3 regions of the Geobacillus sp. C56-T2 genome follow, and region 2 is predicted to be linked to each of the others. Evidence: riboswitches for the same ligand, from Rfam matches in the RefSeq annotation. Region 2 holds a riboswitch; each other region holds the start of a gene.
The links. Region 2 has a riboswitch for cobalamin ahead of GC56T2_RS04465 (ribonucleoside-diphosphate reductase subunit alpha). Riboswitches for the same ligand answer to the same signal wherever they lie in the genome.
Positions count from the first base shown of each region.

Region 1: another riboswitch for cobalamin. It lies ahead of GC56T2_RS11050 (ABC transporter substrate-binding protein); the one in region 2 lies ahead of GC56T2_RS04465 (ribonucleoside-diphosphate reductase subunit alpha).
Region 3: another riboswitch for cobalamin. It lies ahead of GC56T2_RS08855 ((2Fe-2S) ferredoxin domain-containing protein); the one in region 2 lies ahead of GC56T2_RS04465 (ribonucleoside-diphosphate reductase subunit alpha).

Region 1 is NZ_VJWB01000001.1:2,219,575-2,223,720, reverse strand. Features, by position in the region: gene GC56T2_RS11065 (acetamidase/formamidase family protein) at 1-17, shown strand, start outside; gene GC56T2_RS11060 (APC family permease) at 30-1,394, shown strand; gene GC56T2_RS11055 (PH domain-containing protein) at 1,588-2,202, shown strand; cobalamin riboswitch at 2,509-2,707, shown strand; gene GC56T2_RS11050 (ABC transporter substrate-binding protein) at 2,850-3,809, shown strand; gene GC56T2_RS11045 (FecCD family ABC transporter permease) at 3,775-4,146, shown strand, end outside.
Region 2 is NZ_VJWB01000001.1:859,358-863,503, reverse strand. Features, by position in the region: gene GC56T2_RS04465 (ribonucleoside-diphosphate reductase subunit alpha) at 1-2,210, opposite strand, end outside; cobalamin riboswitch at 2,341-2,534, opposite strand; gene GC56T2_RS04460 (gamma-glutamylcyclotransferase family protein) at 2,737-3,624, opposite strand; gene GC56T2_RS18015 (hypothetical protein) at 3,748-4,146, opposite strand, start outside.
Region 3 is NZ_VJWB01000001.1:1,753,127-1,757,272, reverse strand. Features, by position in the region: gene GC56T2_RS08870 (glycerophosphodiester phosphodiesterase family protein) at 208-1,089, opposite strand; tRNA gene GC56T2_RS08865 (tRNA-Gln) at 1,281-1,353, shown strand; gene rraA (ribonuclease E activity regulator RraA) at 1,595-2,080, shown strand; cobalamin riboswitch at 2,140-2,333, shown strand; gene GC56T2_RS08855 ((2Fe-2S) ferredoxin domain-containing protein) at 2,515-2,919, shown strand; gene GC56T2_RS08850 (energy-coupling factor ABC transporter permease) at 2,922-3,662, shown strand; gene GC56T2_RS08845 (energy-coupling factor ABC transporter substrate-binding protein) at 3,667-3,960, shown strand; gene GC56T2_RS08840 (energy-coupling factor transporter transmembrane component T family protein) at 3,944-4,146, shown strand, end outside.

The sequences.
Region 1 (4,146 bases), 1.4 Mb from region 2:
GTTTGTTTGAGGAATAAGGGGGAATGGCGATGGCGCAATTGGAAACGAACAAATCGGTTGAGTCGCTCGGTTATAAGCAGGAACTAAAGCGGTCGCTCACATGGGTAGACTTGTTGATTTATGGGATGGTGTTCATGGTGCCGATTGCTCCTTTCGGTATTTACGGGTATGTAGCCGAAGGGGCAAAAGGGATGGTCGCTTTAGCATACTTGATCGGAATGGTGGGAATGATTTTCACCGCATTAAGCTACGCGAGAATGGCCGAGGCGTTTCCCATCGCTGGTTCCGTGTATTCCTACGCGCAGCGGGGGATGAATGAATACGCCGGCTTTATGGCGGGTTGGGTCATTTTGCTTGATTACATCTTTGTCCCAGCGCTTCTTTACTTGGTCAGCGCCGCCGCTCTAGCCGACATTGTGCCGGAAGTGCCGATGTATGTGTGGCTCGTGCTGTTTATCGGCATCAATACGGTCATTAACATTCTCGGCATTGAAATGACAGCGAGAGCCAATAAAGTGATCGTTATCCTAGAGCTCATCGTTTTGGCGATTTTCGTCATCACGGGCGTTGTGGCGATTTTCAAAGGGGTGAACGGAGCGGAATTTACGTTTAAGCCGTTGTATGACCCCGATCATTTCAGCATGGGAACGGTCATGGGAGCGGTGTCGATCGCCGTATTGAGCTTTCTCGGTTTTGACGCGGTGTCAACACTCGCTGAGGAAACGAAAGACGGAAGGTCGTCCATCGGCAAGGCGATCATCGGCGCTCTGCTGGTGGTCGGGGCGCTGTTTATCATTCAAACATGGGTGGCGGCTTTGATTTGGCCTGATTATACGACGTTTAAAAACGCAGACGCGGCGTTTTATCAGATTGCGGAGCTGGCAGGCGGACCGTGGCTCAAATGGACAACGATCATTGCCACGGCGTTTTCTTGGGGAATCGCCAACGCCCTTGTGGCGCAGGCGGCTATTTCCCGCATCTTGTATAGCATGGGTCGCGACCGTCAATTGCCCGGCGTGCTGGCCAAAGTGCACCCGAAGTTTCAAACACCGTACGTAAGCACCTTGCTTGTCGCTGTCATTTCGCTCATTGTCACGACGGTGTTCGCTTCGCAAATCGATAAGCTCGCTTCGCTTGTCAACTTCGGCGCCCTGACTGCATTTCTCTTTTTGCATGTATCGGTGATGAACTACTTTTTGCGCAAACAAAAGAGCCATGACTATATCAACCATCTTTTGTTTCCGCTCATCGGTTTTGTCGTCATCGGCTACGTATGGATCAATCTCGATCCGCTCAGCAAAAAGCTCGGACTGATTTGGATCGCCATTGGGCTTGTGTATTTGATCGTCCTGCGCCTTACGAACAAAGGCTCGCGACTGAGCGGGGAACTGTAGTGGCGTGTACGGCCTGACGCCGTCTGAACAAGGCGTTGGGCCGTTCAATGGTTGGCAAACATGAAACTTTTTTTTTGCCCTCCACGTATGACTATAGAGGATGCGGTGCTCTGCCAAAACAACGTGCGTTGCTGCCCGTTGCGGAGTGGCGCGAGCCAATGAAAAATGGAAGGGGTCGGGGCGAGAAATGAGCATGTTTGGAAAAGTCGCGGCCGATGTGCTTGGATTGAGCGACATCGGTTCGGTCATTCAACCGAAAGACTACGACAAAGTCGATGCCGATGATTATGTGATGCACGAGGATGGAGAAAAAATTTACTTCCTTATTAAATCGAAATCCGATGAGTATTGCTTCACCAACCGTGCGCTCATTCATCTGGACGGCACGAGCGCAGCAAGCAAAAAACGGACGCTGCGCCGCTACGATTACTACAAGCATCCGATTTCCGACGTGTCGCTCGAGACGGCCGGAACGGTCGATATGGACGCGGAAATCAAATTCAAAATCGGGTCGCACGCCTACTCGATTGATGTGCATAAAAAACATATCGAGGAACTGAAAGATTTGTATAAATCGCTGCTTGCGATCGCCGACATTTGCCGCGAAAATGAAATGAAGCTCGACTATGCCGAGCGGAGCCTCGAGCTGGCGGCCAAGGTGTTTGCCAACATGCGCGGCGACAGCGCCAATGTGTCGGCCGATTTTCAGGCCGTGAATGAATACGCGTTTCAATGGCTGACGGAAGCGAAAAAGAACTATACGGTGAAAGATTTCGGCTTTGTGTTTGAAAAATACATCGAGCAGTGAGGAGATGAAGCTTGCATTCGGGAAAGACGCCGGGCCAGAGGGGGGGCGTCTTTTCCTGTTTTTCAAAGGAACGCGTCGTTGGCAAACGGTGAAGGGGAGAGAGTGGAGGCAGGCAACGTGGCGGCATTTGACATCGCGGAGTTCGATGCAATGGTGCATGCGGCGTTCCGTACAAAACACGGACACTGGAGCCGAGCTGCCTGACCGCAAAAGTGGATCGATGACCTCTTCCGCCAGCCCGCTGTAAATTCATAGTTGTCAAATGCCAAGCCTTGCTTTAATATAAAAATGTCCATATCCGATAACTCAATCAACTCGCAGCAAGGTGCCGAAAAGGCTTAATAGGGAATCCGGTGGGAATCCGGAGCTGTCCCCGCAACTGTCAATGCGGACGAAATGAAATCGCCACTGTACGGACGGATGGCTTGCGCTGTTTTCCGTACGGGAAGGCTTCAGAGTAGGATGACGCATGAGCCAGTAGACCTGCCTTGCTTGCCGCAGTTTCCGAATCTTCGGGGGGTGAGACGCGGAAACAGTCGCATAGGGCATGGTTGTGCCCATTGGCGGTCTGTTTTCCGCTCATTCCCCAACCGGACGGAATGGGCGTTTTTTTATTGTACATACATCATTGAAGGGGGAACGTACGGATGAAGCGTTGGAAATGGTCTGCGGCGCTCGCTGCTCTCATCCTTTTGGCCGTTATGCTTGCCGGTTGCAGCAGCGGAGCGGGCAGCAGCGCCCAGCCGACAAAAAAAGAGGAGCCGAAAGCGGAACAATCGGCGTTTCCGGTGACGGTGAAAGACGGGCTTGGGGAAGAGGTCACCATCAAAGCGGAACCGAAAACGATCGTTTCGCTCATCCCGAGCAATACGGAAATCGCCTACGCGTTAGGGCTCGGTGAAAAAATTGTCGGCGTCAGCGATTTTGACAATTATCCTGAAGACGTCAAAACAAAAACGAAAATCGGCGGGATGGAGTTTAATGTCGAGAAAATCATTTCGCTCAAACCGGATCTCGTCTTGGCTCATGCGTCAAGCGCCCATAACTCGCGCGATGGCTTGCAGCAATTGAAAGACGCCGGCATCACCGTGCTTGTCGTCAATGATGCGAAATCGTTTGCGGACGTGTACGCCTCGATCGAGCTCATCGGCAAAGCGACGGGAACGGTGGACAAAGCGAAGCAAGTGATTGAAGGGATGAAAGAAAAGCTTTCGCAAATCGAAGAAAAAGCGAAACAAATTCCGGCGGACAAGCGGGCGAATGTGTGGGTGGAAGTGTCGCCGCCGCCGCAGCTGTATACGGCCGGCAAAGGAACGTTCATGGATGAGATGCTTCAAGTGATTTCAGCGAAAAACGTCGCCGGCGATTTGGAAGGCTGGCCGATGGTGACCGAGGAAAAAGCGGTGGCCTATAAGCCGGATGTGATCATCACGACATACGGCGGGGCGAAACAAGTGCTCGAGCGCGCGGCCTGGAAAGATGTGCCGGCGGTGAAAAACAAGCGGGTGTATGATGTCAACACCGATTTGGTCAGCCGGCCGGGTCCGCGCCTCGCCGAAGGGGTCGAGGAACTTGCCAAAGCCATTTACCCGGAAGTGTTTCAGTAAACTACCGATGTATATCCTAGCCGTTACGGCGGCTGTATTTTCGCTGCTCGCAGGGGTATCGACAGGGTCGCTGTCGATTCCCTTTTCTTCTATTATCGAGATTCTCGCGTCGCAATGGCTCGGAATGCCGCTCTCGTCGGACGTTCCTTCCGACTGGGTGCCGATTGTGATGGCGATCCGTCTGCCGCGCGTCGTGCTCGCCTTTTTGGTTGGCGCTTCGTTGGCGCTGGCTGGGGCGGCGTTTCAGGGGCTTTTGAAAAACGCGCTCGCCGACCCGTACACGCTCGGCGTTTCATCCGGCGCGTCGGTCGGCGCGGTGCTCGTGATCTTCCTTGGC
Region 2 (4,146 bases):
GACTTCCACGCTGTCAAATGCAAATCGAGCAGCTCCTTTGCCTTGATCGTATTCATGACGTAGAAGTTAAACGAGATGGCTTGGTCGACATGGCGCTGGCGCGCGGCGTTTTGCTTGATGCTCCAACGTTGGTCGATATGGTACGCCGATTTGTAATACCATGTCGTCTGTTCGTTTAGATCCGGCACGGTCACAGGAATTTTATAATCTTTCTTTTCCTCGGCATACACTTTTAAGAAAATCGGATCGATGCTCGCCGTGCTGCCGGCGATGATCGACGTCGAGGCGTTTGGCGCAATGGCCATGATATAGCCGTTGCGCACCCCGTAGCGGGCTACATTGCTCTTGAGTCGGTCCCAATCGAGCTCGCCGTGGCTTTGGTAGCCGCGCCGTTCGAAATAAGCACCCGTCTGCCAATCCGATCCGGCAAACGCCGGGTAGCTCCCTTTTTCTTTGGCGAGCTCCATACTCGCTTGAATCGCCAAATACGCGATCGTTTCATACAGTTCATCGGCGTAGCGAACCGCTTCCTCCGACTCCCAGCGAATGCCTTTTAACGCCAGCAAATGATGCCAGCCAAAAGTGCCAAGCCCGACAGCGCGGTATTTTTCGTTCGTCAAACCGGCCTGCAGCACCGGAATGTTATTTAAATCAATGACATTATCAAGCATCCGCATTTGAATCGGGATGAGCCGCTCCAACACCCCATCGGTCACCGCACGCGCCAAGTTGATCGACGATAAATTGCAGACGACAAAATCGCCCGGGATTTTTTCGATCACAATCATCCCGTCTTTCACATATTGCCGCTTCATCACCGTCGGGCTTTGGTTTTGCGCGATTTCCGTGCAAAGGTTGCTGCAGTAAATCATCCCGAGATGGCGATTCGGATTTTGCCGGTTCACTTCATCGCGGTAAAACATAAACGGCGTCCCGGACTCGAGCTGGCTGCGCATAATGCCTTTCATCACTTCGATCGCCGGCACTTTTTCTTTCGACAGCCTCGGCTCGTTGACGCATTGCCAATATTTCTCCCGAAAGCTGCCCTTCCCTTTTTCCTCATCATAAAAGTCTTCCAAGCTAAATCCCATCACCGTCCGCACTTCATGCGGATCAAACAAATACCAGTCGCCGCGCTGTTCGACCTGTTCCATGAACAAATCAGGGATGCAAACGCCGGTGAACAAGTCATGCGTCCGCAGCCGTTCGTCGCCGTTGTTGAGCCGCGCATCGAGAAACGCAAAAATATCTTTATGCCACACATCCAAATAGACGGAAATGGCTCCCTTTCGCTGTCCCAGCTGATCGACGCTCACCGCTGTGTTGTTCAGCTGCTTCATCCACGGGATGACACCGGAAGAGACCCCTTTGAATCCTTTAATGTCGCTGCCGCGCGACCGAATTTTCCCTAAATAAACCCCAATGCCGCCGCCTGATTTCGATAAATTGGCGATATCGGTGTTGCTGTCGTAAATCCCTTGCAAACTGTCATCGACCGTGTCGACAAAGCAGCTCGACAGCTGGCCGTATGACTTCCCGGCGTTGGCAAGCGTCGGCGTCGCCACGGTCATGTATAGGTTGCTTAACGCCCAATACGCTTCCTTCACCAGCTCAAGCCGCCGCTGCTGTGGTTCGTTCGCCATGAGCGTCATGGCGATGACCAAAAATCGCTCCTGCGGCAATTCATACAGCCGCCGCTCATAATCGCGGGCCAAATACCGATCCGCAAGCGTGCGCAACCCTATGTACGTAAACAACTTGTCCTTCTCCGGATCAAGAAACGCACCGATGGACTCAATTTCTTCTTTCGTATAACGTTCAAGCAGCAGCGGATGATATACTCCTTGTTCCGTCAGCACAACAAGGAGCGAGTAGAAATCGCCATACCGCTTGCGCTCATCGTACCCGCGATGCCGTGCTGCCTCGCGGTACAGTTGCTGCAAATACAGGCGGGCGCACACAAACGTCCATTCCGGCTCCTGCTCACTAATATACGACAGCCCTTCCAAAATGGCGGTTTGATACAGCTGCCGGAAGGTGACCATCTCTTTTCGGCTGAGAAGCTGCCATACACGTTCTTCATATTCCTCGAGCGACAGACGGACAAAGTCGGCCGCCGCCTGCTCCACCAACCTAGCAAACTCCTCGCGCGAAAATGCTTTCTCTTTTCCTTGATCATCGACAACAATTGATTTCGTCGACACTGTCATTCGTTTCCCCTCTCCTCCATAAAAAAATCCGCTCGGGCAGGCGAGCGGATGAAACGACAGACGGAAAAAGGCAGACGAACTCCCTTTTTCTTTTCCCCTATCGTTTCATCTTCTCACACCCCGAAGAACATGAAACGTTCCAAGCAAGGCAGGTCTCCTGACTCGTGCATCGTCCTACTTTGGGGCCTTCCCAGCGGCGCTAAATGGCTCTTACCGCCAGTGGCCATCCCATTTCGTCCGCACATACAGTTGCGGGGGCAGTTCCGGATTCGCACCGGATTCCCTATTAAGTCCTGATGGACACCATTGCTTGGCGAAACGATATATAGTTGTTTAAAAAAGAGAACAAAACAATATATAGTGGATGATCATCCTGATGGAACAAGCATATACTAAAACAACAAGAATTGCAAGGGACAAGCGAGATTTTCTCGATCAATCCTTAGAAACACTGTCCTAGAAAGGGGGTGATTTAAGGGCGTAGGCCGCTTCCCAGCCGCGTTTCTCAAAATCTACAAACTTGTTTTTATCTGCCTCCCTTTCCGCGCCCTTTTTCCCATAATCTTTCAATATGGCGCCGCACTTGTTCAGCGTATTGCCGGCTCAAGCGGGACATCCCTTCATTAAGAATAATAGCGGCATACGATGCGCTCGGCGCAATTTCCTCTGCCTGTTTGTCAACGACAACATACGTAAGTGCGGGGACAAACTGCCCGTGAAACTGCACATCGACGTATTCTCGGCGGTACACACCGGCTGGAACTCCTTCGCGCCGATCAAGATTCGCCACATAGTGCTCCGGAATTTTATACAGCACCCCCTCGACCCGATCGCCGGGGGAAGGCACAATATCGGCCACTCCGCCCTCCCTCCTGCACGAATATCGGGTAAACGCCAGCCGATAGTCATCAAGCACGGCCCGGCCCATCACTTCAAAATGGGGAACAGTGGGCCGAAAATCGCGTTCACTCATGCACGAGCCATACGCAAAATACAACACTTCCTTTGGAGAATGGAGAAACGTCATCCAATCACCCCCGAAAACGAGTTGAGCGTGTTGTGTGAGCCATTCTTCCTGCTCCTGCGGATAAACATAAGCGTAACAAGTATACGTATTGCCATCAGCATCCGTTGCGACAACAGTGATTCGCTCATAATGATTCAACTCCCCCGGGCCGTGATACCCTTCAAGTTGATCGAGCAAAGCAAGCACCGCTTCCGGATCGCTTAGTTCGAACATTTCGCCGTGAACGGTCCCGTTTCCGTCCACCATCGCCGGATAGCCAGCTGGCAAATGGAACAGCCTCCCTTTCACCGTCACTTTGCGAACGGACTGCACATAATTGGCAATCAGCCGATGATTGCGTCCTCCTATCCGCAGTGTCCCATACACAAATACATTAATCGTTTCCATTTTGATTCCCCTTCCGTCTTTGTGATTTATCGTTCCATTCCCTTTGAATCCTCACAGCTCACCAAGCGTTGAAACATCCCCCAGGCGTGGCGGGCGGCCATTCCGCCCGGGGAAACAGCACTGTCAGCGAATCGGCCAGCTTCCTCTTTCCACCGTCCGCCGGTTCCACACATCCTTATAACGGTGATAGCATGAAAGGCAAATTTCCACATCCATCTTGTATTGCTTCAATACATCCAAATGACCGTTTAATGTGGAATCATCAAAAATAGTGAACGCAATTTTATAGTCGGTGTCGATTTGCCGGCAGAGCGAATGCAGCTCGCGAAGATGGCTCATATCAATATCATCGTACAATTGAACACGTCCGCCCTTTTTCCCTTCAATGAACGGTTTCGCCTTTTCTTGGATCACAGGGTCATGAAGGACGTAATACGCCACCATGAGCAGCCCGTCCTCAAGCATATGTTCAAGCGTCGGAATCCATACTTTTTTCATGAACGGTTTCTCCTGCTTAGACGA
Region 3 (4,146 bases), 890 kb from region 2:
GCCTTTTTTGCCGGTTACTCCGTTTGCGGCTCTTGAATCCGTTCCATCAGCCGCTCCGGCTCGCTTGGCGCGGCAAAACCGAACCGCATGATCCGGCCTCCTTTTTCATAAAGGATACACCGAATCGGATCAGATGGAAACGATTTTGTTTTTAAACAATAATAATATTATGTAAACTAAAATCCCGCCCGTCTCCCTGAAGGCTAGTCAATGGTCGGGCGGCCGGCGGCAAGCGGCGATGCGAGCCGGGCGGTCGGGATAGTCGGTAAAGATCCCGTCTACGCCCATGGTGCATAGGCGCGCCAGATCGTGCGGCGCATTGACGGTATAGACGTGGACGATGAGCCCGCGGCGATGGGCGGCGCGCACTCGCTCTTTGGTGACGGCCGAAAGCGGCAAGCCGATGCCATCGGCGTAGGAGGCGATTTGTCTCAGCCGTTGATCGTTCCAATGTTGCGCTTCCCTTCCGTCGATCAATTGGATGAGCGGAATGCCGCGCGGAATGAGCCGACGCAGCGCCTCGAGGCTTTTTCGGGAAAACGATTGAAACATGACGCGGCCGGGGCGAAACATGTGATGGCTTTGCAGCAGGTGCGCGACGGCCTTTTCGATGCCGGGCTGTTTCGTTTCGATGTACAGCGGGGCTTCCACACACTCCGCTTTCAACATCTGAATGACCTCATCAAGCGTCGGGACGCGCTCGCCGGCAAAGCGTGGAGCCAACCACGAGCCAGCATCCAACTTTTTGAGCTCACGAATTGAAAAATCGCTGACCTGCCATGGCGATCGGCGCGGATAAACGGTTTCGGCGTTTGTCGTCCGAGCGAGTGTGGCATCATGCAAAGCGACGAGCTTCCCGTCTCGGGTGGCCCGCACATCGACTTCGATATAGTCGGCCTGCATGCGGGCGGCGAGGCGGTAGGACGTGAGCGTATGCTCCGGCGCGTGTCCGGATGCGCCGCGGTGGGCGATGATGATCGGTTTCGGGGCGACGGACGGCTGTGCGGCGGTTGATGCGGCGAGGCCGAGCGGCAGGCACAATAACCACAACACATGAAGCCATTGGCGGAGGGCGGCGGTTTGGCGCAACGTCGTTCCCCCCTTTCTCTTTGCATTATACTTTATTGAAATGAAGCGATTGTGAAGAGATGGTAAAGATGTGGTGAAACGCACGGAACATGAATCATTATTTGTATTTTGCTTCCTTTTGCAAAATGGTATGCGTTTTGATTCGAAAGGGGAGGTTTGTTGCTGCCTACTGTAAGTGCCAACAAAGACGTTGGGCTATAGCCAAGCGGCAAGGCAACGGACTTTGACTTCCGTGATGCGCTCGTTCGAATCCAGCTAGCCGAGCTGAATGGCCGGACGGGGCGGCTTTTGCCGCGTAGCCGGCAGGCAGAAACGGTTTCCGCCATGTCGTGCGGGGCCGTTTTTTCATTCGCCGGACAGCAAGGACGAGTCAATACGTTCAACGTCTAGTTTAGCAAAACTCCACATCCGCTTTTTCAAATATAAACAGCGCCGCAAAAAAAGCGTAGTCGGCAGGACTTTGGCGAATGGCGGCGAATGCAAAAAGGGAAAGGGGAGAGCGACAATGAAAACAGCCGATTTATGCGATCAATTTTTAGACGAGCTGCAAGTATGCGAGGTGCCGTTCCAATCATATGGCGGAAAACAGATGTTTTCCGGACCGATTGCGACGGTCGACGTGTTTGAGGACAACGTGCTTGTCCGGGAAGCGCTCGAGACCGTTCCAGCGGGGACGGTGTTGGTTGTCGACGGAAAAGGGTCGCGCCGCGTTGCGTTATTCGGCGACCGATTGGCGCAAATTGCCTGCGAGAGAGGGCTCGCTGGCGTCATTATCCACGGCTGCATCCGCGATTCAGCGGAAATTGGCGCCATGCCGATTGGAGTAATGGCGATCGGCACATGTCCCGTGAAAAGCAAAAAAGAAGGAAAAGGCGCCCGCGATGTCGTGCTTGAATTTGGCGGCGTCCGTTGGGAACCGGGAGCGTACGTGTACGCCGATGCGGACGGCATTGTCGTGGCCCGCGACGATTTGGCGGCAAAAAACGGTTGACGGCAGCGTCCCGCTTGTACTACGATGGAGACGGATGCTTGTTCCATGACAGTGTAGATATGGTGAAGAACCCACAAGGTGCCTGAGCTCGTCAAACCGGCTCGGGTGAAAAGGGAAGTCCGGTGAAAATCCGGCACGGTGCCCGCCACTGTGATGGGGAGCTTTGCGGCAACAAGTCACTGAAGGATGCTTCGGGAAGGCGCCGCAAGCGATGATCCTAAGTCAGGAGACCTGCCTTGTTTGGGTCGGACGGATGCCTACGGGACTATAGGCAGACGTGCGGGAGAATGGTGGCCGAACTAGGCACTTTTAGGCTTCTTTTTTGGTTTCGTACGCATTTTTCTGCACCTCTGCTGTAGAGGTGCTTTTTTATTTTTCTTGGAGCGAAGCTGAAAGGTGTTTATTTCTACCAATCTTGCAAAAGGAGGAATTCGATGGCGACGTGGGACTTGCGGGGAATGAGGCATCATTTGTTCATTTGCAACGGCGGGACGTGCCTCCGTCATGGCGGGGAGGAAGTGACGCTGGCGGTGCGCGAAGAGATCGCCCGTCTTGGTTTGGACGATCTTGTTCATACGACACGAACGCGCTGCAACGGCCGCTGCCAAGACGCATGCGTGATGATCGTCTACCCGGACGGCGTCTGGTACCGACAAATGACGCCGGAAAAGGCGCGGGAGGTGGTGCGCATCCATCTTTGTGAAGGGGCGCCGATTCGCGAATGGGCGACGTATGAGTTTGATGAGGAGGCAGGATGCAAATGGGCGCCAGCAGGGGAAAGCGAGGCGCCGGTTGGGAAGCGGAAAACGGCTAATGAACCGAAGGGGGCGAATCGATAACGATGCGAACAAGTCGTTGGCTTGCCATCGCGGTGCTATTGACAAGTTACTTCTTCTTGACGAATGAACAAGACGCGTATGCCATGCACATTATGGAAGGGTTTTTGCCAGCGAAATGGGCGCTATTTTGGTGGGGATTGTTTCTTCCATTTTTCTTGTTGGGTTTACGTCGTCTCGTCCGCACGCTGAAAGAGCATCCGGAGCAAAAGCTGCTCATGGCTTTGGCCGGGGCGTTTACGTTCGTGCTGTCGGCGCTGAAAATTCCGTCCGTCACCGGAAGCAGCTCCCACCCGACCGGCATCGGCTTTGGGGCCGCGTTGTTTGGACCGTGGGTGATGGTTGTCATCGGCACGCTAGTTCTTCTGTTCCAAGCGTTGCTGCTTGCTCATGGCGGATTGACGACATTGGGGGCGAACGCTTTGTCGATGGCGGTCGTTGGGCCGCTGGTTGCGTTTAGCGTGTATCAGCTGCACCGGCGCGGTCTTGTTTCACATCGGGTGGCGCTATTTTTAGCTGCCTGTTTGTCAGATTTGGCGACCTATGTCACTACATCCGTTCAATTGGCAGTCGCGTTTCCAGCGGCGGATGGCGGCGTGCTCGCTTCGTTTTTAAAATTTGCCGGCATTTTTGCCATCACTCAAGTGCCGCTGGCGGTGACGGAAGGTATTTTGACGGTGATGGTCTGGAACTGGCTCGCTTCATACCAAGCTTCTCCGCTATTTGAACGGGAAAAGGGGGCGTGATTCGATGAAGAAAAACTGGTGGCTGTTCGCTTTCGTCGTGGTGTTGATCCTTCTTCCGCTTTGGTGGGCGCGCGGCTCCGAATTTGGCGGCACCGATGATCAGGCGGAACGGGCGATTCAAACGCTCGCTCCGCATTACCGGCCGTGGTTTGAATCGATTTTCACCCCGCCGGGCGGCGAAGTGGAAACGCTGCTGTTTTCGCTGCAAGCCGCTCTTGGCGCTGGCGTCATTGGCTACGTGATCGGCCTGTATAAAGGGCGATCGGAACGGAAGAACGGGCATGATTCGCGAGTTTGATCGGTTCGCCTATGACAATCGGCTGCGAACGTGGCGAGCGGAATGGAAGCTGGCGATGGCGCTGATTTTGTTGGTGCTTGGAATGATAAGCAGCTGGCGCGAACAGCTGCTCATTATGGCCGGAATGACGTATTGGATCATCGGCCGCGCCGGTGTACCGCTTTCGCTGTATGGAAAAGCAATGGC